One region of the Streptomyces sp. NPDC050674 genome, then DNA from elsewhere that is predicted to be linked to it. Evidence: riboswitches for the same ligand, from Rfam matches in the RefSeq annotation. Region 1 holds a riboswitch; each other region holds the start of a gene.
The links. Region 1 has a riboswitch for thiamine pyrophosphate ahead of thiC (phosphomethylpyrimidine synthase ThiC). Riboswitches for the same ligand answer to the same signal wherever they lie in the genome.

Region 1 (7,628 bases):
CTCGGGCGGGGGAAGTTTCCCGGCGGGGCGGTCTGCGCGCGGTGGCAGACGAATAGAGTCCGGAACTCGACGCGGGGACTTCCCCGCGAGCGGCCTTCACCCCCACCCGTGCCCCTCCGCACGGTCTGCCCCCCGCGCTTCGGGAGAGCCCCTTGGTCCCGGCTGACACCGCCCCCGTCCACCTCCACGCCGTCCCCGCACAACCCCGCTCGTCGGTACCCAGGGCGCCCGCCGCGCCGGCACCGGCCCCTCCGCCGACGCTCATCGGATCCGTGCAGCGCGCGATGCGCCTGCTGGAGACCGTCGCCGTGCACGAGTACGGCGCCCCGGCCAAGCAGCTGGCCCGTGAGACGGGTTTGGCGCTGCCGACGACCTATCATCTGCTGCGCACACTCGTGCACGAGGGCTATCTGCGCCGGGACAAGGGCCTGTTCTTCCTCGGTGAGGCCGCCGAGCGGCTGAGCAGCAGCGGAGCGCGGCAGAAACGTCGCAGCACGATCGTCGACGCGCTCGCGCACTGGCGGGACGTCCTGGGTGTGCCCGTGTACTACGCGGTGTACCGCGAGGGCGAGATCGAGGTCATGTGCGTCTCCGACACCCCCGGCAACCCCGCCGTCGAGGAATGGGCCGACTTCCGGGAGACCGGGCACGCGCACGCCATCGGGCAGTGCCTGTTGTCCCAGCTGGACGAGGACGCGCGCCGGGACCACCTCGACCGCTACCCGGTGCAGCCCCTCACGCCGTACACCGTGCGCGACAACCACAGTCTGCTCCGTCGTCTGGAGCGGATCCGGCGTATGGAGCCGGTGATCGAACGTCAGGAGTACGCGCTGGGCGCGGTCTGCGCCGCGATCCCGCTGACGATCGGCACCACGGCAGCGACGATGGCCATCTCACTCCCCGCACACCAGGCCGACCGACTGCTGCCTGTGGCCGGGCAGTTGCAGGTGGAGATCGGGCGGTCGCTCGGCTCGCTGGCGCTCTCTATCAGTATGTGAAAACTCACTCCTTGTGATCTGCTGTGTACGTTCAGCAAGATTCCACCAAGTGTCAGAGGTTCGTTCCCGGCCAGTCACGGCGAATGACGGGGTTATCGATGCGCGAGTCCGTACAAGCAGAGGTCATGATGAGCTTTCTCGTGTCCGAGGAGCTCTCCTTCCGCATCCCGGTGGAGCTGCGCTATGAGTCCAGTGATCCCTATGCCGTCCGGCTGACGTTCCACTTGCCCGGTGATGCCCCGGTCACGTGGGCTTTCGGGCGGGAGTTGCTGATCGACGGTGTGGGCCGGCCGTGCGGGGAGGGCGATGTGCGGGTCACGCCCGTCGAACCCGATGCGCTGGGCGAGGTGTTGATCCGGCTTCAGGTGGGCAGTGACCAGGCGTTGTTCCGGTCTTCGACGGCACCACTCGTCGCTTTTCTCGACCGTACGGACAAGTTGGTGCCGCTGGGCCAGGAGGGCTCGCTCGCCGATTTCGACGCGCACTTGGACGAGGCCCTGGACCGCATCCTCGCCGAGCAGGGCGCTGGTTGAGACATGGGCTCGGCGGCACGGTGGAGGAACGCTTCACCGGATGCCGCCGAACTGTGCAGGAACGCTTCTTCCTGCGATCTTCCTATGACCGGGCGATCCTCTCGCGACGGTGCGCGGCGCGGCCGGGACGGCGGAAATGCGGACGCTGCCGGGCGAGGGGTGTGCCAGGTGCCTGCGAGGCCGCTGTCGTGCGGGACGCCGAGTGTCCCCGAGGTCCGGGACGGGGGCTGAGGCGGCCCCGAGGCCGAGGCGCTCAAGGCATACCGCGCGCAGGGTGCCGGGGGCCGCACAGCGGAGCAGCCCGACCACGAAACTCTTCCTCCGCCGCACCCCACGCCCTGCACAGGCCTCGGCGACGACACGGACGCGTCAGCGCTTGCGGCGCCGGCCCTTCCCCCCGCGCGCCGGGACCGGAGAGGTCTCCGCGGCGGACTCCGCATGGGGGCGGTCGGCCGAGACGACCAGCGCCGCCAGAGCCGTGGTGACCGGCACCGAGGCGACCAGGCCGATCGAGCCGACCAGCGTACGCACGATCTCCTCCGCCACCAGCTCGCTGTTGGCGACCGTCCCCACACTGCTCTGCGCGATCGAGAACAGCAGCAGCAACGGCAGCGCCGCACCCGCATAGGCGAGGACGAGCGTGTTGACGACCGAGGCGATGTGGTCGCGGCCGATCCTGATGCCCGCGCGGTAGAGCCCGCGCCAGCCCATCGAGGGGTTGGCCTCGTGCAGCTCCCAGACCGCGGAGGTCTGCGTGACGGTCACGTCGTCGAGCACGCCCAGCGAGCCGATGATGATGCCGGCCAGCAGCAGACCGCTCATGTCGATCGTCGGGTAGAGGCCGTGGATCAGGCCGGTGTTGTCGTCGGTGTTGCCGGTGAGCGCGGCCCAGTCGATGAACACCGAGCCGAGAACGCCGATCAGCAACAGCGAGATGAGGGTGCCGAGCACCGCCACCGACGTTCTGGCGGACAGGCCGTGACACAGGTACAGGGCGATGAGCATGATGGCGCTCGCGCCCACCACCGCCACGACCAGCGGGTTCGAGCCCTGGAGGATCGCGGGCAGGATGAAGAAGTTCAGCACCAGGAAGCTCATGGCCAGCGCCACCAGGGCCATGACACCGCGCAGCCGCCCGACGATCACGACGGCGATCGCGAAGATGCCGGCGAGCAGCCCCAGGGGCACACGGCGGTTGATGTCGGTGACCGAGTACTGCAAGTCCTTGGGGGCCGAGGGTTCGTAGGCGACCACGACCTCCTGGCCCTCGTGCAACTGGCGGGACTGGTCCGGCTGGACGATCTCGGTGAACGTACGGCCCTTGTCGTCGCCAGTGTCGACCCGGATCGTCGCCCGCTTGCAGGCGCCCTTCTCCTCCTGCACCGCCGAGGAACCCTCCGCGGTGGAGGTGTCGCCGGTCGGCGGGACCCCCGAGGCGCCCGCCTCCTTGCAGCTCACCTCGACCACCTTGGTGACCGTGGCGTCCTGCGTCTGCCGGTCGAAGCCGACGCCGGTGCGCTCGTGCGCCGGGGCGCCGCCCGGCCACAGCACGACGAGACCGACCAGCACCGCCACGCCAAAGGGGATCAGTACCGCCGCGATGACTCTGCGCAGATGCAGCGAGACGGGCGTGGCCGGGCCGTGATGATGCGAGTGGCCGTGTCCCCCGCCCGGTGCGGAGCCGTGCCCGTCATGCCCGTCGTCACCGCCGTGCCCGTGCCCGTCGCCTCCGCCGGGTCCGTGCCCGCCACCGGGGCCCTGCCCACCGTTGGGACCACCGCGCCCGCCACCGGAGGAACCCGTACCGCCCTGGCCTCCACCGGAGTCCGGCCCGTATTCACCGCCGGAACGGGAACCGTACGCACCGCCGGAGCCGGAACCGTATGCACCCCCAGGAGGGCCTCCGTACTCGCGCCCCGGCCCGGAGCCGTACTCATGGCCGGACACCGCGCCACGCCGATCACCGGACTCCGAGCCGTACCCATTGCCGGAACCCGAGCCGTACCCACTGCCGGAATCCGAGCGGTACTGCCTGCCGGACTCCGAGCCGTACCCGCCACCCGGACCCGACCCGTACCCACGGTCCGAGCCGGGACCACGCTCGCCGCCGTCCCCGGAGCCGGCAGTGCCGCCGCTCCCGTATCGAGGCCCGGGGCCCTGGGCTTGTCTCCGCGCCGGGCCTCGGCCGGAACCCGCGGTGACATCGTGGCCGTCACCACGGCCGTTGCCGTTTCCGGCGCCGGATCCGCGGGGCGGTTCGGGCGGTGGGAAGGGAGGACGCTGCGTCGTGGTCACCGACCGATCATCGCAAGAACGAGGGGGGCCCTCTGTTCACCGCGCCAGAATTGCCGCTAGCGTGGAGGCACCTTTTGTACACGCGGGAGCTCGGAGCACCGGGCTGAGAGGGCGCTGACCTCCGTCCCGGCGATGTTTCACATGAAACATCGCCGGAGTCGAGTGATGTTTCACACGAAACATCGCCGGACGGAAGCCGCTGCGTCGACCGCCGAACCTGTTACCGGGTAATGCCGGCGTAGGGAGTAGGTCTCATGACCAGCAAGGACACACGCACGCCTGCCTCCGTTCAGGACGAGACGTCCGAGGAGGCCGGGAAGTCCATCGGCTGGCACAAGGCGTACGTCGAGGGCACCCGCCCCGACCTGCGCGTGCCGGTCCGTCAGGTGCACCTCACCAACGGCCAGTCGGTCACGTTGTACGACACATCGGGCCCGTACACCGACCCGCACGTTGACACCGACGTCCGCAGGGGACTGCCGCCGCTGCGCGAGAACTGGATCATCGCCCGCGGCGACACCGAGGAGTACGCGGGCCGCCCCGTCCGTCCGGAGGACGACGGCATCAAGCACACCTCGCCCCGCGGCGGCCTCCGCAACCTGGACGCCGTCTTCCCAGGGCGCCCGCGCCAACCGCGCCGTGGTCGGGAGGGGCAGGCGGTCACACAACTCGCGTACGCCCGCCGCGGTGAGATCACGCCCGAGATGGAGTACGTGGCCATCCGGGAGAACGTGGCGCCCGAGGTCGTGCGCGACGAGATCGCCGCCGGCCGGGCCGTGCTGCCGGCCAACGTCAACCACCCGGAGATCGAGCCGATGATCATCGGCAAGCGATTCCTGGTGAAGGTCAACGCCAACATCGGCAACTCGGCCGTCACCTCCTCCATCGAGGAGGAGGTCGAGAAGATGACCTGGGCGACCCGCTGGGGCGCCGACACGGTCATGGACCTCTCCACCGGCCGCAACATCCACACCACGCGCGAGTGGGTGCTGCGCAACTCCCCCGTCCCCATCGGCACCGTGCCGCTCTACCAGGCGCTGGAGAAGGTCGACGGCCGGGCCGAGGAGCTGACCTGGGAGATCTACAAGGACACGGTCATCGAACAGGCTGAGCAAGGCGTGGACTACATGACGGTCCACGCGGGTGTGCGCCTGGCGTACGTGCCGCTGACGGCGAACCGCAAGACCGGCATCGTCTCCCGTGGCGGCTCGATCATGGCCGCCTGGTGCCTCGCGCACCACAAGGAGTCGTTCCTGTACGAGAACTTCGAGGAGCTCTGCGAGATCCTCGCCGCGTACGACGTCACCTACTCGCTCGGCGACGGCCTCAGGCCCGGCTCGATCGCCGACGCCAACGACGAGGCGCAGTTCGCGGAGCTGCGCACGCTCGGGGAACTCAACCGGATCGCGAAGCGTTTCAACGTTCAGACCATGATCGAGGGCCCGGGCCACGTCCCGATGCACAAGATCAAGGAGAACATCGACCTTCAGCAGGAGATCTGCGATGAGGCTCCGTTCTATACGCTCGGCCCGCTGACCACGGACGTCGCCCCGGCGTACGACCACATCACCTCCGGCATCGGCGCCGCGATGATCGCCTGGTGGGGCACGGCGATGCTGTGCTACGTCACCCCCAAGGAACACCTGGGCCTGCCGAACCGCGACGACGTCAAGACCGGTGTGATCACCTACAAGATCGCCGCCCATGCGGCCGACCTCGCCAAGGGACACCCGGGCGCGCAGGAGTGGGACGACGCGCTGTCCGACGCCCGTTTCGAGTTCCGGTGGGAGGACCAGTTCAACCTGGCCCTCGACCCGGACACGGCGCGGGAGTTCCACGACGAGACCCTGCCCGCCGAGCCGGCCAAGACGGCTCACTTCTGCTCGATGTGCGGTCCCAAGTTCTGCAGCATGAAGATCTCCCAGGACATCCGTCGTGAACACGGCGGTTCACGGACCGAGATCGAGGAGGGCATGGCTCTGAAGTCGAAGGAGTTCGCGGCGAGCGGCAACCGCGTGTACCTGCCGATCGCGGACTGACCGCCCGCGCACAGCCCCGGCCGCGCACAGCCCCGGGGACCCATGGCCCCCGGCCTGTGGGAGGCGCCTGCTCGGACGGGATCCGACGGTTACTCCGGCTGGTGCTCCGGTCCTCCGAAGTCCGGGCTGGTGTAGTCCGGGCTGCTGAAGCTGGGGCGTGAGCCGCGGTCGCCGTCGTCCGGGCTGCTGAACCCCGGGCGGTCGTAGCCGAGGTGTGGCATGCGGCTGACCGGGGCGGGCGACGGAGCGGGGTGCAGCGCGGCGGTCGCGCCCGGGTCGACGAGCGCTTCCCGCAGGAACGGCAGGACGCCGCGTTCCAGCAGCGCCTCGCGCCAGGCCTCCTTGGCCTGGGCGACCTCTCTGCGCAGCTCGCCGTACGGCCCGCTCTCGGCCGTGGGCTTGTTGCGCAGGGCGGTGAGCAGCAGTCCCACCCCGGCGACGAGGATCGCGACCGCGGTCACGGCGCCGAACACCCAGCCCGTGGTGAGCATGGTCCGGGCGAACCCCTGCCCGGGGTCGAGCATCCGCAGGATGTAACCGACGAGCAGGAAGATCGCCGCAGCGGTTCCGGCCAGGACGGGTGCGAGGACGGCGACGACGGCGACGGCGCCCGCACCGGAGGCCTCGGCGACCCCCATGGTGGCGGCGAAACCCGACGCGCCCGCGCCCGGCTCGGCGGAACCGGACTCCTGGACGGCCGGCGCGGCGGACGCCGGCTGCCGCAGTTCGTCGCGGACCTTGACGTAGTACTGGTATTCGGTCGAGGCGGCCGCCGTGATGAGCGCGGTGGCGTTCAACGCCATGGTGCGCAGCTGTTCGGGGTTGAGCCGCTGACCGACAGCGGCCAGTTCGGGACGGTGTGGTGCGGAGCGCAGCGCCTCATCGAGGATCCGCTCGTACTCCTGGCGGTCCTCGTTCAGCAGGTGCTGCGGAACGCTGTTCATGTGCATCCCCCGATGCTCCGTAGGGCTTGGGGCTCGGCATGCTGACGAGCCGTCGGGCAGAAACGGAGGGGAGCCTGCTACGGATAAGCCGATGGTAGAGCGGTGACGGTGTGCGGTGACAGGGGGTTTACCGAAATTGGCCCCTCACCGGGCCCGTCCTCCCACCGGGAGCACTGTCCCGGTGAACGTTCACGTGTCCAGCGGCAGTTGCTGGACCAGCAGCTTTCCGGCCATGGTCACGCCGCCGTCCATCGCGATGGCGAGTCCGTCGGCGTACACGTGCGGTCCCTCGATGACCGGGTCGCCGTTGTCCTCGTCCTCCTCGGCACCGACTTCGCCCAGCAGATACGGGATCGGGCTGTGCCCGTGAACGATGCGGGTGCCCCCGTACGTGTCGAGTAGGGTGCGCACGGCGTCCGCGCCGCCCTCGTCGCGGAAGGAGAACCGCTTGGTGAACTTGCGGAACAGGTCCCAGACCTCGTCCGCGTCATTGCGGGTGATCGTCTCGCGGACGGTGTCGTTGACCTCTTCGATGGAGCGGCCGTAGTCGAGGTAGGCGGTGGTGTCGGAGTGCACGAGCAGGTGGCCGTCGACCTCCTCCACGGCGTCCAGCCGGGACATCCACTGCAGGTGGTGGTCCTGGAGGCGGTCCATGTCGGTCTTCTGGCCGCCGTTGAGCAGCCAGGCCGCCTGGAAGGTGGCGGTGCCCGCGCCGGAGTTGACGGGGGTGTCGCCGAACCGCTTGGCGCCCAGCAGCAGCAGCTCGTGGTTGCCCATGAGCGCCTTGCAGTAGCCGCCGGCCGCTGCGGCCTCGGCGGA
Region 2 (7,628 bases), on a different contig from region 1:
CGTGAAGAAGATCGGCGAGCAGGAGGTGAAGGGCTCGCGCGAAGGCACCACCATCACCTTCACCGAGGCCTGGAAGCCGAACGCCGAGTACCGCATCCACGTCAAGGCCTCGCGTTACGTCGACGAGGACATCAAGCCCAACCTCGTCACCCCGGCCACGGCCTGCAAGAAGGAGGAGGAGCCCCCGGCTTCGACTCCCCCGGCGACGCCGACCCCGTCGGCCTCCCCGTCCAAGCCGGCCGAGGACACCGGGACCCCGGCTCCGGAGCCGTCGGAGAGCCAGAGCTCCTCGCCGGCGGGCAACGCGCCCGCCCCGGCCGGTGACTCCAACCTCGCCGAGACCGGTGCCGACTCCAACACCGGCCTCATCGCCGGCATCGCGGCGGCCCTGGTCGTCGTCGGTGGCGGTGCGGTGTTCTTCGGCATGCGCCGTCGCGGGGCCGACAGCGACAGCTGACGCCTCCGCACACCCTGACGTGGCCCGTCCCCGACCGGGGGCGGGCCACGTCCCGTCTCATCCGAACGTCGCCCGCCGCAGCCAGAACTCCAGCAGCTCCCGCTCGCCCAGCACCTCCAACTCCGGTGCGTCCAGCGGCAGTCGGCGGTAGAAGGCCAGCAGGACGGAGGTGAGCGGTCCGCGCAGGGCGACCGTGGCCTTCTCGTGGCCCCGGCGCCAGGTGACACCGTCCTCGGTGAGTTCGATCAGCCACTCGGCGCCCAATCCCGGGTCGGCGCCGGTGGCGTGCAGATGGATGCTGCGGCCCGGGCCGCGCAGTTCAGCGGCCGCGTCGTGCGGCTGCGTCCGTTGCACGTACTGCACGATCTGGAGCCACTCGTCGATCGCGTCGACGGCGACCTCGGGTGCGACCTCGTACGGCAGTGCGGCCGCGAGCGTGGCGTCCGCGCGGTGCACGGTGATCTCGTGGGTCATCCGGCGGGCCCAGAACCCGGTGGTGAGCACCCCGGCCCAGCCCCACACCGTGGTGCCCGGGCCCGCTTCCCGCAGGGTGGCGACCACCTGTTCGCCCGCCTCCGCCAGCCAGGCGTCCAGCGCCGCGGCGTCCCCCCGCGTCCCGGGCCCGTCCACAGCCGGCACCCGCTCCGCCGGCACCTCCTCCTGGGCCCGGGTGCGCACCAGGAGTTCCACCCAGCGCAAGGCGCCGCCCAGGTGCCGGACGAGGTCCTCCAGCGACCAGTCCGGGCAGGTCGGCACCGTGGCGGACAGGTCGGCACCCGAGGTCACCACCGACCTCAACTGGCGGACCTGGTGGGCGGGATTTCGTCGCAGTAGCGGTCGTGAGGGAGCAGCAGCGTCATGCCCCGCACCCTAGGCCGCGGCGGATCAGCCGAGCACCACGATTTCAGCCGCGTCGAACTCCATCCCGACCTCGTCCCCCGGCTCCGGGGCATCCCGCAGCGCGCACGCCGCCTCCAGGCGGGGGGCGTCCCGGGGCTGGAGGTGGACGGCGACGTGGGTGCCCTTGAAGGTGCGCGCGGTCACCGTGCAGCGCAGCCCCGAGCCGGCGGGCACCAGACGCACTCCGGCGGGGCGCACGAGCAGCGTGCGCGTGCCCTGCGGGGCCCCTTCGGGCACCGGCACCTTGCCCCACGGCGTGTCCGCGGCCTCCGCCCCGACCGTGGCCTCGACCACGTTCTCGAAGCCCAGGAAGCGGGCGACGAACGCGTCGGCGGGCCGTTGCCACACCTCAAGTGGCGTACCGGACTGGGCGATCCGCCCGTCCCGCATCACCACGACCCGGTCGGCCAGCGCGAAGGCCTCCCCCTGGTCGTGCGTCACGGCGAGCACGGTCGTTCCCAACCGGCCGAACAGCTCCTTCAGTTCGACGACCAGCCGCTCCCGCAGCGACCGGTCCAGCTGCCCCAGCGGCTCGTCCAGCATCAGCAGCCGGGGGCTCGGCGCCAGCGCCCGGGCCAGCGCCACCCGCTGCTGCTCCCCGCCGGACAGCCCGGCGACGGCCCGGCGGCCCGCGCCCGGCAGCCCCACCAGGTCCAGCAACTCCCGCACCCGCTCGGCCTGCCGCCGCTTGGCCTCACCGCGCATCCGCAGCCCGAAGGCCACGTTCGCGCCCACGTCCCGCTGCGGGAACAGCTGGTGGTCCTGGAACATCAGCCCGACCCCGCGCCGGTGCGCCGGCACGCCCGCCTGGTCACGCCCGTCGAGCACCACCCGCCCCGCGTCGAGGGGCTGGAGCCCGGCCACCGCCCGCAGCAGGGTCGACTTGCCGCTGCCGCTGGGCCCGAGCACACACACGACCTCGTGCTCGGCGACCTCCAGATCGACGGCGTCCAGCACGGCACGCCCGCCGAAACGGACCGTCGCGCCCTCCAGGGCCAGCAGCATCAGAACTCCCCCGTCCGGTCCGTGCGCAGCCGCTCCAGCACCAGCAGGGCCACGGCGCACACCACCATCAGAATCGTCGAAAGGGCCATCGCCTGGCCGTAGTTGAGGTCCCCGGGCCGCCCCAGCAGCCGCGCCACGGCCACCGGCAGCGTCGGCCGGTCGGGCCGTGCGATGAACACCGTCGCGCCGAACTCCCCGAGCGACACGGCGAAGGCGAACCCGGCCGCGATCAGCAGCGCCCGCCGCACCATCGGCAGGTCCACCTCCCGCCACACCCGCCAGGGCGAGGCCCCGAGCACCGAGGCGGCCTCCCTCAGCCGCGTGTCCACGGCGCGCAGCACCGGCAGCATGGTGCGGACGACGAACGGCACCCCCACCAGCGCCTGGGCGAGCGGCACGAGGATCCACGAGGACCGCAGATCCAGCGGCGGCTCGTCGAGGGAGATCAGGAACCCGAAGCCGACGGTCACCGCGGACACCCCGAGCGGCAGCATCAGCAGCGCGTCGAAGCCGCGCACGAACCGCCCGGCGTCCCGGCGGGTGAGCGCGACCGCGGCGAGCCCGCCGATCACCACGGCGATGAGCGTGGCGGCCACCGCGTACGACAGGGAGTTGCCGATCGCCTCGATGGGCGGGACCAGGAACACTCCCCCGTCCTCACGGGTCAGCGCCCGGTAGTAGCCGAGGTCCGGCGCGCCCAGGGACCGCTGGACCAGCACGGCGAGCGGCAGCACGAGCAGCACGGCGACGGTGGCGAGCACCCCGCCCAGCAGTGCCCACTGCCCCGCGCCGCGCGGCCCGCGCGCGGTCACGGACGCGTCCACCAGCCGCAGCGCGGTCTCCCGCCGGCGCACGGTCCAGGCGTGCACCGCGAGGATCGCCCCCACCGCCACGAACTGGATCATGGTGAGTACGGCCGCGGTGGACAGGTCGAAGATCTCGGACGTCTGCCGGTAGATCTCCACCTCCAGGGTGGAGAACGTGGGCCCGCCGAGGATCTGCACGACACCGAAGGAGGTGAACGTGAACAGGAAGACCATGAGCGCGGCGGCGGCCACGGCCGGGCAGAGGGCGGGCAGGGTGACCTGCCGCCAGGCCTTCAGCGGGGACGCGCCGAGCATCCGGGCGGCCTCCTCCTGTCGCGGGTCGAGCTGCGCCCAGAGTCCGCCGACGGTACGGACGACGACCGCGTAGTTGAAGAAGACGTGCGCGAGCAGGATCGCCCACACGGTGGTGTCCAGGCGCAGGCCCCACAGCTCGTCGAGCAGCCCGCCTCGCCCGACCAGCGCCAGGAACGCCGTGCCGACGACGACCGTCGGCAGCACGAACGGGACGGTCACGACCGCCCGCAGGACCTGCTTGCCGGGGAAGTCGAGGCGCGCGAAGACGTACGCGCCGGGCAGCGCCACGAGCAGCGTGAGCGCGGTGGAGACGAGTGCCTGCCAGGTGGTGAACCACAGCACGTGCCGCACGTCGGACTGCGCCAGCACCTCCCCGATCCGCCCGAGGTGCCAGGTCCCGCCGGTCTTCAGACCACGGGCGACGATCGCGGCGACGGGGTAGGCGAAGAAGACGGCGAAGAACGCGACGGGCACGGCCAGGAGACCGAGCCGCGCCGCGCTCCCGCGCCTGGTGCGGACTACTTCAGTACGAGTGAGGTCCACGACTTGACCCACTGGTCACGGTGGTCGGCGATCTTCGCCGGGTCCATGGTCTCGGGGTCCTTCGCCTGCGGCCCGTACGTCACGAACTCCGGCGGCACCTGGGCGCCCTCGCGCACCGGGTACACGAACATGTTCATGGGCATGTCCTCCTGGAACCGCTTGCTGAGCAGGAAGTCCAGGAACGCCTTGCCGCCCTTGGCGTTCTTCGCGTTGGCGAGCAGCCCGGCGTACTCGACCTGCCGGAAGCAGGTGCCGTCGGCGACGCCGGTCGGGGCGGTGCCCGGCTTCGGGTCGGCGAAGACGACCTCGGCGGGCGGCGAGGAGGCGTACGACACGACGAGCGGCCGGTCGCCCTTGGCCTTCTTGCCGCCGGCAGAGCCGGAGAACTCCTCGTTGTAGGCCTGCTCCCAGCCGTCGACGACCTTCACGCCGTTGGCCTTGAGCTTCTTCCAGTACCCCTCCCAGCCCTGGTCGCCGTACTTGGCGGCGGTGCCGAGCAGGAAGCCGAGGCCGGGCGAGGAGGCGGAGGCGTTCTCGGTCACGAGCAGGTTCTTGTACTGCGGCTTGACGAGATCGTCGAAGCTCCGCGGCGGCTTCAGCTTGTGATCGGCGAAGTACTTCTTGTCGTAGTTGACGCAGATGTCGCCGGTGTCGACGGGCGTGACCCGGTGCTTGTCCTGGTCGACCCGGTACGCGGCCTTGACCTGCTCGGACCCCTTCGCCTCGTACGACTGGAACAGCCCGTTGTCGAGGGCTCGCGAGAGCAGGGTGTTGTCGACACCGAAGAAGACGTCGCCCTGCGGGTTGTCCTTGGTCAGGATGGCCTTGTTGACGGCCTGCCCGGCGTCGCCGTCCTTCAGCACCCGGACCTTGTAGCCGGACTGCTTCTCGAAGGCGGCGATGACGTCCTTGGACGCCGCCCACGAGTCGTGACTGACGAGCGTGACGGTCTTGGAGTCGCCGGACCCCTGACCGCCGTCGGACGACCCGCACGCGGCGAGCGTGCCGGCCATGCCCAGCCCGACGACCGCCGCCGTCAGCCGCTTTGCGTTGATGCTCACTGGATTCCTCCTGGAGTGACCAGGAGAAGACGCGGCCCTGCCCGGGACTTACGGGGTCCCGGGCAGGGCGCAACAGCTCGAGTGGTGACCGATCTCCCTACCCAGAATGACCTGGGCCAGGTTCGGAGGGTCTGCGGCCGTGTGCCGCACTCTCAGCGCTGTGGCGCTCCCCTGTCGGAATGTGCAGATGTCGAATATGCAGGTGTGCTTACGACGGTCAGACTACCGTTCGGTGGCCGCGAGCTGACCACACGCCCCGTCGATCTCCTGACCACGGGTGTCCCGGATCGTCACCGGCACACCATGGGCGGCGATGGCCTCCACGAACGCCTTCTCGTCCTCGGGCCGGGAGGCGGTCCACTTGGACCCGGGGGTCGGGTTCAGCGGGATCAGGTTGACGTGCACCGGCCTGCCCTTGAGCAACCGGCCGAGCCGGTCACCGCGCCAGGCCTGGTCGTTGATGTCCCTGATCAGCGCGTACTCGATCGACAGCCGGCGTCCCGACTTGGCGCTGTACTCGAAGCCGGCGTCCAGCACCTCGCGGACCTTCCACCGGGTGTTCACCGGGACGAGGGTGTCGCGCAGCTCGTCGTCGGGGGCGTGCAGCGAGATGGCGAGGCGGCACTTGAAGCCCTCGTCGGAGAACCGGTGGATGGCCGGGACGAGCCCGACCGTCGAGACGGTGATGCCGCGCTGGGAGAGGCCCACCCCGTCGGGCTCGGGGTCGGTGAGCCGCCGGATGGCACCGGCGACCCGGTTGTAGTTGGCGAGCGGCTCGCCCATGCCCATGAAGACGATGTTACTGAGCCGCGCCGGCCCCCCGGGCACCTCCCCGTCCCGGAGGGCGCGCATGCCGTCCACGATCTGGTGCACGATCTCTGCGGTGGACAGATTCCGGTCCAGCCCCGCCTGCCCGGTCGCACAGAACGGGCAGTTCATCCCGCACCCGGCCTGCGAGCTGATGCACATGGTCACCCGGTCCGGGTACCGCATCAGCACGGACTCGACGAGCGTCCCGTCGAACAACCGCCACAGCGTCTTGCGGGTGGTGCCCTCGTCGGTCGACAGATGCCGCACGACGGTCATCAGCTCGGGCAGCAGCGCCTCCCGCAGCCGCTCCCGGGACCCGGCGGGGATGTCGGTCCACTGCTCCGGATCATGCGCGTACCGCGCGAAGTAGTGCTGCGAGAGCTGCTTGGCACGAAACGGCTTCTCCCCGGCCGCGACGACGGCCTCCTTGCGCTCGGCAGGAGTGAGATCGGCGAGGTGCCGCGGCGGCTTCTTGGCTCCGCGGGGGGCTACGAAAGTGAGTTCTCCGGGCTTCGGCATAACCCTCCCAGTGTCGCAGATCCACTCGGGTGACCCGCAGCCGTCGGTCGCTACGGCTGCCGTCAGGCTCGGGCGATCACTCCGGGGCTCCTTGCCACTCGTCGAGCCGGACCCTGACCTGGTGGTTGCGGTCGTCGTGCCAGTAGACCTCACCACTGGTCGAGGCCTCGAGGGCCGGAAGGTCCATCCCCAGCGGCATGCGCGTGATCTCCGCCAGCGCTATGGCGTCCGGCACACCGTCCATACGAATGAAGACCCCGAAGGGCCGGCGACCGATGACCACTCCGGTGATCTTGCTCCCGACAGGCAGGGCCGCGACCGTCGCCCCCCAGCCCGCCCGCACCGCGTCCCTGGCCGGCATTTCGAGGCTCGCGGCCCATCCGTACTCGTCCATTGCCAGATCATGACGCAGCAAGCGCTGAGGAGTCGGCCTGTGCAGCAGCAGCCCCTGAGAGCGTTTGGAGGCTGGAAGCGGGGACTGCCTGGCAGGATGGGCCGATCATCACAAGAAGCGGGGGTCGAGCATGCTCGTGCTCATATTGTCGGTCGTCGTCCTGCTCGTCATCGGCGGCAGTGTCTGCGTGTTCTGGACAGCCCGGGGTGACGCCCCGCGCTGGGCGCGTGGCGTGGCCAAGGCCACGCTGCTCGGCAGTGAACTGGCCCGCAGCGCGAGCCGGAGTCCCCGCTCACAGCAGAGCGGCGAGGACGACTAGGCGTCCCCGCCGCGCGGACCCACACGGCTTGGGCGAGGGCCGGGCCTAGGGCTGGAAGTTCCCTCGGCGGCGCTGATCCGAGCCGAGCCGCCGGAGTAGACGCCTTACCCGCCCGTCTGCTCCAGCCGGTCCTTGAGGAGCTGCTCGTTGCGTGGGAGCTCCTTGCGGACCTGGGGGCGTACGACGAGGGGGACCAGGACCTTGCCCATGCCGTGGCCCTCGAAGTCGATGTCGATCGTGACGTGCGAGCGGCGGCCCTCGTCGTAGGGCTCGACCTCGCCGTGCACCTGGGCCCGGACGGGTCCGTCGACGCCGCGCATGCCCCAGCTGCGGGGCGGGTCGTACTCGGTGACCTCCATGGTCATCGGCATCACACGGCTGCCGACGTGCCGGGTCACCCGGACCTTGGTGCCCACCCCGACCGGCCCTTCGTCGAGGCGCTCCGCCGATACGGCGCTCAGCTGCCACTCCGGCATGTGCCCGGCGTCCATGACGTACT
Region 3 (7,628 bases), on a different contig from region 1:
GAGCACCTGCCCGACCAAGGGGTCCTGAAGGGTCGTGTCCACGCAGGCGAGTGTACGAGCCGGGACCGACGGCTCTCCCGTCCCGCCCGTTTTCCGGGCGGGACTGCAGCCGACCTGTGACGTGTGCCCCTACTGGAAAGCGGGACGCTCCGGGTCCAGCGCGGCCATGCCCTCCACGGGCGACGACGCCTCGGCGAAATGCCGCCGCGGGATCCGCCCCGCCCGGTACGCCAGCCGCCCCGCCTCCACGGCGTGCCGCATGGCGTCGGCCATCAGCACGGGCTCCTGCGCCCGCGTCACCGCGGAGGCCAGCATCACGCCCGCGCACCCCAGCTCCATCGCCAGCGCCGCGTCCGAGGCGGTCCCCGCGCCCGCGTCCAGGATCACCGGCACGCGCGCGTGCTCCACGATCAGCTGGAAGTTGTGCGGGTTGCGGATCCCGAGCCCGGAGCCGATGGGGGAGCCGAGCGGCATGATCGCCGCGCAGCCCACGTCCTCCAGCTTCCGCGCGAGCACCGGGTCGTCGTTGGTGTACGGCAGCACCGTGAACCCGTCGTCGACCAGGGTCTCGGCCGCGTCCAGCAGCTCGATCGGATCCGGCAGCAGGGTGCGCTCGTCGGCGATGACCTCCAGCTTGATCAGGTCGGTGCCGAGGGCCTCGCGCGCCAGGCGGGCCGTGAGGACGGCCTCCCCGGCCGTGAAGCAGCCCGCCGTGTTGGGCAGCACCCGGATGCCGAGCCGGTCCAGCACGGACAGCACCGAGCCGTGCACCGAGGCGTTCACCCGGCGCATCGCGACCGTGGTCAGCTCCGTCCCGGACGCCACCAGCGACCGCTCCAGCACATCGAGGCTGGGCGCCCCGCCCGTGCCCATGATCAGGCGGGAGGTGAAGGACGTGCCACCGAGGACAAACGGATCGTCGGCCATGGTCAGCCTCCCTGGACGGCGGTGAGGACTTCCACGCGGTCTCCCTCGGCCAGGGGCGTGGAGGGCCACTGCGTGCGCGGGACGACGGTCTCGTTGAGGGCGGCGGCCACGCCCGAGGGCGAGGCGGTGAGCGACCTCACGACGGTGTCGAGAGCCGTGCCGGGCCGGACGTCCCGGGGCTCGCCGTTGACGGAGATGTTCATGCGGGCTGCTCCGTGAGTGCGGTGGCGGGACTGAAGCGCTTCGGCGTGAAGGGCCGGGCCTCCTCGGGGAGTTCACCCGTCGCCAGGACGTGCGCCAGGGCGTCGCCGGTCACGGGCGTGAGCAGGACGCCGTTGCGGTAGTGCCCGGTGGCCAGCAGCAGGCCCTCCAGGCCGGTCGGGCCGAGCAGGGGCGCGTTGTCGGGGGAACCGGGACGCAGCCCGGCCCGGGTCTCGGTGAGCGGCAGCTCGGTGATGCCCGGCACCAGTTCGTGCGCGTCCCGCAGCAGCTCGTACACGCCGCCCGCGGTCACGGTGGTGTCCCAGCCCATTTCCTCGCTGGTGGCCCCGATGACGAGTTCGCCGCTCGTGCGCGGCACCAGGTAGACGTGGCTGCCGCGCACGACCGCGCGCACGGTCCGGCTCAGGAACGGCCCGTGCCGCTGCGGCATGGTCAGCCGCAGGACCTGCCCCTTCACCGGGCGCACCGGCGGCAGCACGTCCTCCGGGACGCCGGCGAGCCGCCCGCTCAGGCTGCCCCCGGCGAGCACCACCTGCCCGGCGGCCACCTCGGTCCCGTCGGCCAGCACGACACCCGTGGCCCGCTCCCGTACGACGGTCAGCCGCTGCGCCCACGTCCGGTGGAAGACCACGCCCGTGCGCTCGCAGGCCGCCACCAGGGCCCCGGCCAGCCGCCGCGGATCGATCTGGTGATCGCCGTCGACCCGCAGCCCGCCGCGCACACCCGGCGCGAGCATCGGCTCCAGGCGCCGGCACTCGCGCCCCGACAGCCACTGCGACTCCAGGCCCGACTGCTGTTGCAGGACGTGCAGTTCGCGCAGGTGGGCCCGGTCGTCGGCGTCCAGGGCCACAGCGAGCGTGCCGCAGCGGCGGTAGCCGAGGTCCCGGCCGGTCAGCTCGGTGAGCTCGGCGGCGAAGTCCGGGTAGCGCCGGGCGGAGGCGAGGTTCAGGCCGAGCAGGGTCTGCTCGCCGTAGTGCAGTTCCGTGACGGCGGCCAGCATGCCGGCCGCCACCTGTGCGGCTCCGCCGCCCGGCTCGGGGTCCACGACGGCGGTGGCGAACCCGCGTTGCGCGGCCCGCCAGGCCGTCACCAGGCCGATGATCCCGCCCCCGATGACCAGGACGTCTGACGATGTGGACGTAGGCGACATGGGCGTCCAGCCCCTCCCTTCGCCGGCATGACCCGGATCAGGTTCGTACGGTCGGAGGCCGCCAGCCTCCCTCTCAGCCCGGTGCGTCCGGGCTCCCGCGAGTGCTTTACGTTGGCCACCCTAGCCCGATGCCGCAGCCCGCAGTAAGGGAGCCTCCGCCCATGGCCCGATCCCTCGACGGTCTCGTCCTGGCCCCGGTCGCCGACCAGGCACCGGGCCAGGTGGGCAGCCGCACCCGGTTCACGTACCACGAGCGGGCGGGCGAGATCTGGGCCGACTACACGGGCGGCGACGTCGTACGCGGGCATCTCGTGGGTACCCGGGAAGGTGACCGGCTGGACTTCCGGTACGTCCAGCTGGTCCGGGACGGCACCACCTCCTCGGGGCACTGCGTCTCGACGGTCGTGGAGCTGCCAGACGGGCGGGTGCGGCTGGAGGAGACCTGGGAGTGGGAGTCCCGGCGGGGCAACGGCACGAGCGTTGTGGAGCAGGTCACGGCGCATGAGCACTGACTGACCATCCGTCAGGTGTCTATGGTGATCAGGTGAGCGAGCAGACGCAGGAACCAGGGTCGTCCGCGCCACGGCGCGTGGTCGTGGCGGGCGCGGGCATGGCCGGGGTGCAGACCGCCGTCGCGCTGCGCGAGCAGGGCTTCACCGGCGACGTGCTCCTCATCGGCGCCGAGCCCCACCAGCCCTACGACCGGCCCCCGTTGTCGAAGGCCGTCCTGCTCGGCAAGTCCGAGGGCTCCGCCTTCGACGTCGACTTCGAGGCCCTCGGCATCGAACTGCGGCTCGGCTGCGAGGTGCTGGGCCTGCGCCCCGCCGACCACGAGCTGGACACCGAGGACGGGCCGGTGCCCTACGACGTCCTGGTCGTGGCGACCGGCGCCGAACCGGTCCGGCTGCCCGGCACGGAGGGCGTGCCGGGCGTGCATCTGCTGCGCACCCTCGACGACGCCGAGCGGCTGCGTCCGGTGCTGGCCCGCCGGCACGACATCGTGGTGGTCGGCGCGGGCTGGATCGGCGCGGAGTTCGCCACGGCCGCGCGCGAGGCGGGCTGCGCGGTGACCGTCGTGGAGGCCGCCGAACGCCCGCTCACCGGGGCGCTGCCCGCCGAGGTCGCGGCCCCCATGAGCGGCTGGTACGCCGACGCGGGCGCGGTTCTGCGGACGCACGCGCGCGTGGAGCGCGTCGAGCCCGGCGCGGTGTTCCTCGACGACGGCTCGCGGCTGCCGGCGGGCGCGGTCGTCGTCGGCATCGGCGCCCGCCCCGCGACGGCCTGGCTGGCCGGCTCCGGCGTGGAGCTCGGCGCCCACGCCGAGATCGTGGCCGACGAGCACCTGCGCACGTCCGTGCCGGACGTGTACGCGGTCGGCGACTGCGCCTCCTTCCCCTCCGGACGCTACGGCGAGCGCCTGCTGATCCACCACTGGGACAACGCCCTCCAGGGGCCGCGCACGGTCGCCGTGAACATCGTGGGCCGGGCCTCGGGGGAGCCACCGGCCGTCTACGACCCGGTGCCGTACTTCTGGTCCGAGCAGTTCGGGCGGTTCGTCCAGTACGCCGGGCACCACGCGGCCGCGGACACCACCCTGTGGCGGGGCGACCCCTCAGGACCGGCCTGGACGGTGTGCTGGCTGCGCGGTGAGCGGCTGGTCGCGCTGCTGGCGGTCGGCCGGCCCCGGGACCTCGCCCAGGGCCGCCGCCTGATCGAGGCGGGCACACCGATGAACCCGGCGCTGCTGGCGGATCCGGCCAGGCCCATGAAGGCGGCGACGGCGTAGGCGCGGGGCCGTCGCGAGGGGTGCCGGGCGGCGCTGCCGGACCCGGCGCGTCCGCCCAGGTGGACGGGGCCGACTTCCGACTGTCGGTGGCGAATGGCAGGCTTGTTTCCGTGACCGAGATTGACGCAAAGATCGATGCTCTCGTCCCCGCCTGGCTCACCCTCCCCGACATCGCCGAACAGCTCGGCGTCGAGGTGACGCGTGTGCGGCAGCTGGTCAAGGACGGCCAGCTCATCGCCGTACGCCGGGGTGAGAACCGCGCGCTGCACGTCCCCGCCGCCTTCATCGACGGGGACAAGGTCGTCAAGGGCCTGTCCGGGACCTTGACGCTCCTGCGGGACGACGGCTTCACGGACGAAGAGATGCTGGAGTGGCTCTTCACCCCGGACCCCAGCCTGCCCGGTACGCCCGCGCAGGCACTCAGCGAGAATCGCGGCACGGAGGTGAAGCGCCGCGCCCAGGCGCTCGCGGTCTGACCCGGCCGCGACGGGACAACCGCCCGGCGCCGCGCGTGCGGGGCCGGGCCTGAACAACCGCCCGAGGTGAGGGCCGTGGCCGTGGGGCCACGGCCCGGGGTGGCCCGCGCCCGTCCAGGCCGCGGACGGACCGGGAGCGCCCGGGGCGGTGGCGGCCCGGGCAGGCGTAAGGTGCCCGAGGCGTTCGCACGGACCCGCGCCGGGCGGCACGGGCCGTGTCCGCGCCGCCGGACCCGAGCGTGCGCACCCGCATGCCGCCGACGCCGGGCCCACCGGGTCCGCCACGCCACCGACACCCTGGGGGACACGCATGACCGGCACCGCCGCCACCGCACGGGCCCAGCTCGCCGACGCCCGGCTCTACCTGTGCACCGACGCGCGCAAGCGGCAGGGCGACCTCGGGGAGTTCCTCGACGCCGTGCTGAGCGGCGGGGTCGACATCGTGCAGTTGCGCGACAAGGGCATGGAGGCGGGCGAGGAGCTGGAGCACCTGGCCGTCTTCGCCGACGCCTGCGCCCGGCACGGCAAGCTGCTCGCGGTCAACGACCGCGCGGACGTCGCCCACGCCGCCGGCGCCGACGTCCTGCACCTCGGCCAGGGCGACCTCCCGGTCCCCGCGGCCCGCGCCCTCCTCGGCGACGACGTCCTGATCGGCCGCTCCACCCACGCCGAGCCGGAGGCCGCAGCGGCCGCCGTCCAGCAGGGCGTCGACTACTTCTGCACCGGCCCGTGCTGGCCCACCCCCACCAAGCCCGGCCGCCACGCCCCGGGCCTGGACCTCGTCCGGTACACCGCCGCCCTGGGCACCGACCGCCCCTGGTTCGCCATCGGCGGCATCGACCTCGGCAATCTCGACCAGGTGCTGGAGGCGGGCGCCCGGCGGGTCGTCGTCGTACGGGCGATCACCGAGGCCGGTGACCCGGGGGCCGCGGCGGCGGAGTTCGCCGAGCGGCTGCGGGCGGCGCAGTGACGACCGTCTGTCCAAGGGATGGACAACAAGTGGACAATCCAGACAAATCGCGGCCCTCGGTTGGGGGACCGACCGCCCCTGGCTAACCTGCCGGTATGGCCCTCGGCACCGCATCCATCAGATCGGACCACGCCCGCACCGTCCGCGACATGCTCGCGGCCGGCAAGACGACGTACTCCTTCGAGTTCTACGCCCCCAAGACCCCGAAGGGCGAGCGGAACCTGTGGAACGCGCTGCGCCGGGTCGAGGCGGTGGCACCCGACTTCGTCTCCGTGACGTACGGCGCGGGCGGTTCCACCCGCGCGGGCACGGTCAAGGCGACCGAGGCGATCGCCTCCGACACCACCCTCACCCCGATCGCCCACCTCACCGCGGTCGACCACTCGGTGGCCGACCTGCGCAACATCATCGGCCAGTACGCCGACGCCGGGATCCGCAACATGCTCGCCCTGCGCGGCGACCCGCCCGGAGACCCGATGGGCGAGTGGGTGCCGCACCCCCGGGGCCTCGCCTACGCCGCCGAACTCGTCGAGCTGATCAAGGCGTCCGGCGACTTCTGCGTCGGCGTCGCCGCCTTCCCGGCGATGCACCCGCGCTCCGCCGACTGGGACACCGACGTCCGCCACTTCGTCGACAAGTGCCGGGCGGGCGCGGACTACGCCATCACGCAGATGTTCTTCCAGCCCGAGGACTACCTGCGCCTGCGCGACCGGGTCTCCGCCGCCGGCTGCGACACCCCGATCATTCCCGAGGTCATGCCGATCACGAGCGTGAAGACGCTGGAGCGGATCGGGTCCCTCACCAACGCCGCGTTCCCTTCCGCCCTGAAAGAGCGGATCCTCACAGCACAAGACGATCCGGCCGCTGTACGCTCCATTGGGATCGAATTCGCCACGGAGTTCTGTGCGCGGCTGCTCGCCGAGGGCGTGCCCGGCCTGCACTTCATCACGCTCAACAACTCCACCGCGACACTGGAGATCTACGAGAACCTGGGCCTGCACCACTCATCGCAGGCCTAGACCGTTCGCACCGGTATACGACACACTGCGTAACGGCCACTGGGAGAGGGGCGTACATGGGCTGGGCGGTCCTCTACATCGCGTTCGGCATCGTCGCGCTGTGGCTGCTGGGCGAGGTGCTGCTGCAGTACAAGGCGCGGCTGCGCTGGCGGCTGCTGGCCTTCGCCGGATTCCTCGGTGTCGTCGTCGGTGTCCTGATCCCGTCGGTCGTCGTGATCGGACTGGGCGCCGCCGCCTTCGCGGTCGGGCAGACCTACGTCACCCTGTCGTTCCGCAGCGGCTTCGCGTCCGGCTGGGCGATGAACGCGCCCGCGCTCGGCGGCGGCAGCAAGCGCCGCCGCGGTGAGCGCGGCCGTCAGGAGCCGACCCTGGAGGTCTCCGGCCTGGAGGCCGAGGGCGGCTACGACGACGAGGCCGGCGCCTACCGCCCCGACCCCGCCGCACACGTCCAGGACGACGACTACGACCGGGACGACGTCTTCACCCCCGCGCGTCCCCTCCACCATCCGACGTCCGCGGACACCACCGCCGTCTACGAGCCGCAGCCGGTGCCCGAGGACACCGGCTCCTACGGCGTCTACGGCCACGGTTACCAGGACGCCGGGCAGCAGGCCCACGACCCGTACGCCGCCCAGTCCGCCGACCAGTCCTACGCCTACGACTCCTCCGGCTACGGCCGGCAGCAGGGCTACGACGCCACCGGCCAGCAGCAGTACGCCGCCTACTCCGACCCGTACATCGGCTCGTCCCACTACGGCCAGCCCTCCTACGACACCTCGTACGGCGACCAGCAGTACTACGGTCAGCAGGCCTACGGGCAGGACCAGTACGCCGGCAGCCACACCGGCGAGACCCCGCCCGGCGGGGCGTGGGTGCCGCAGCAGCGCAACACCGACGAGTACGGGCAGGAGCTGCCGCCCGAGCAGCACTACCCCTACCAGGGCGGCGGTCAGCAGCCGCAGGGGAACGGCTTCGACGAGCAGTACCGTTTCTGAAGCCCGGACCCCGCCGGGGCGGGTGTGCTCACTGCGAGCCGCGGAACTCCGGGCCCTCCACGATCAGTCCGGCGACCAGGGCA

Region 2: another riboswitch for thiamine pyrophosphate. It lies ahead of AB0I06_RS09195 (thiamine ABC transporter substrate-binding protein); the one in region 1 lies ahead of thiC (phosphomethylpyrimidine synthase ThiC).
Region 3: another riboswitch for thiamine pyrophosphate. It lies ahead of thiO (glycine oxidase ThiO); the one in region 1 lies ahead of thiC (phosphomethylpyrimidine synthase ThiC).

Annotation. Positions count from the first base shown of each region.
Region 1 is NZ_JBFAIG010000018.1:152,362-159,989, forward strand. It holds gene AB0I06_RS27345 (IclR family transcriptional regulator C-terminal domain-containing protein) at 273-998, shown strand; gene AB0I06_RS27350 (SsgA family sporulation/cell division regulator) at 1,097-1,531, shown strand; gene AB0I06_RS27355 (YibE/F family protein) at 1,901-3,478, opposite strand; TPP riboswitch at 3,899-4,088, shown strand; gene thiC (phosphomethylpyrimidine synthase ThiC) at 4,081-5,865, shown strand; gene AB0I06_RS27365 (hypothetical protein) at 5,955-6,815, opposite strand; gene AB0I06_RS27370 (metallophosphoesterase) at 6,999-7,628, opposite strand, start outside.
Region 2 is NZ_JBFAIG010000004.1:115,171-122,798, forward strand. It holds gene AB0I06_RS09175 (LAETG motif-containing sortase-dependent surface protein) at 1-457, shown strand, start outside; partial or broken gene AB0I06_RS09180 (maleylpyruvate isomerase family mycothiol-dependent enzyme) at 515-1,317, opposite strand; gene AB0I06_RS09185 (ABC transporter ATP-binding protein) at 1,343-2,362, opposite strand; gene AB0I06_RS09190 (iron ABC transporter permease) at 2,362-3,963, opposite strand; gene AB0I06_RS09195 (thiamine ABC transporter substrate-binding protein) at 4,002-5,081, opposite strand; TPP riboswitch at 5,164-5,270, opposite strand; gene rlmN (23S rRNA (adenine(2503)-C(2))-methyltransferase RlmN) at 5,310-6,416, opposite strand; gene AB0I06_RS09205 (hypothetical protein) at 6,493-6,810, opposite strand; gene AB0I06_RS09210 (hypothetical protein) at 6,941-7,129, shown strand; gene AB0I06_RS09215 (SRPBCC family protein) at 7,234-7,628, opposite strand, start outside.
Region 3 is NZ_JBFAIG010000011.1:42,276-49,903, forward strand. It holds gene pknB (Stk1 family PASTA domain-containing Ser/Thr kinase) at 1-42, opposite strand, end outside; gene AB0I06_RS19430 (thiazole synthase) at 130-927, opposite strand; gene thiS (sulfur carrier protein ThiS) at 930-1,130, opposite strand; gene thiO (glycine oxidase ThiO) at 1,127-2,299, opposite strand; TPP riboswitch at 2,297-2,408, opposite strand; gene AB0I06_RS19445 (hypothetical protein) at 2,461-2,811, shown strand; gene AB0I06_RS19450 (FAD-dependent oxidoreductase) at 2,844-4,085, shown strand; gene AB0I06_RS19455 (Rv2175c family DNA-binding protein) at 4,196-4,561, shown strand; gene thiE (thiamine phosphate synthase) at 4,872-5,531, shown strand; gene metF (methylenetetrahydrofolate reductase [NAD(P)H]) at 5,627-6,550, shown strand; gene AB0I06_RS19470 (hypothetical protein) at 6,607-7,545, shown strand; gene AB0I06_RS19475 (NAD(P)/FAD-dependent oxidoreductase) at 7,574-7,628, opposite strand, start outside.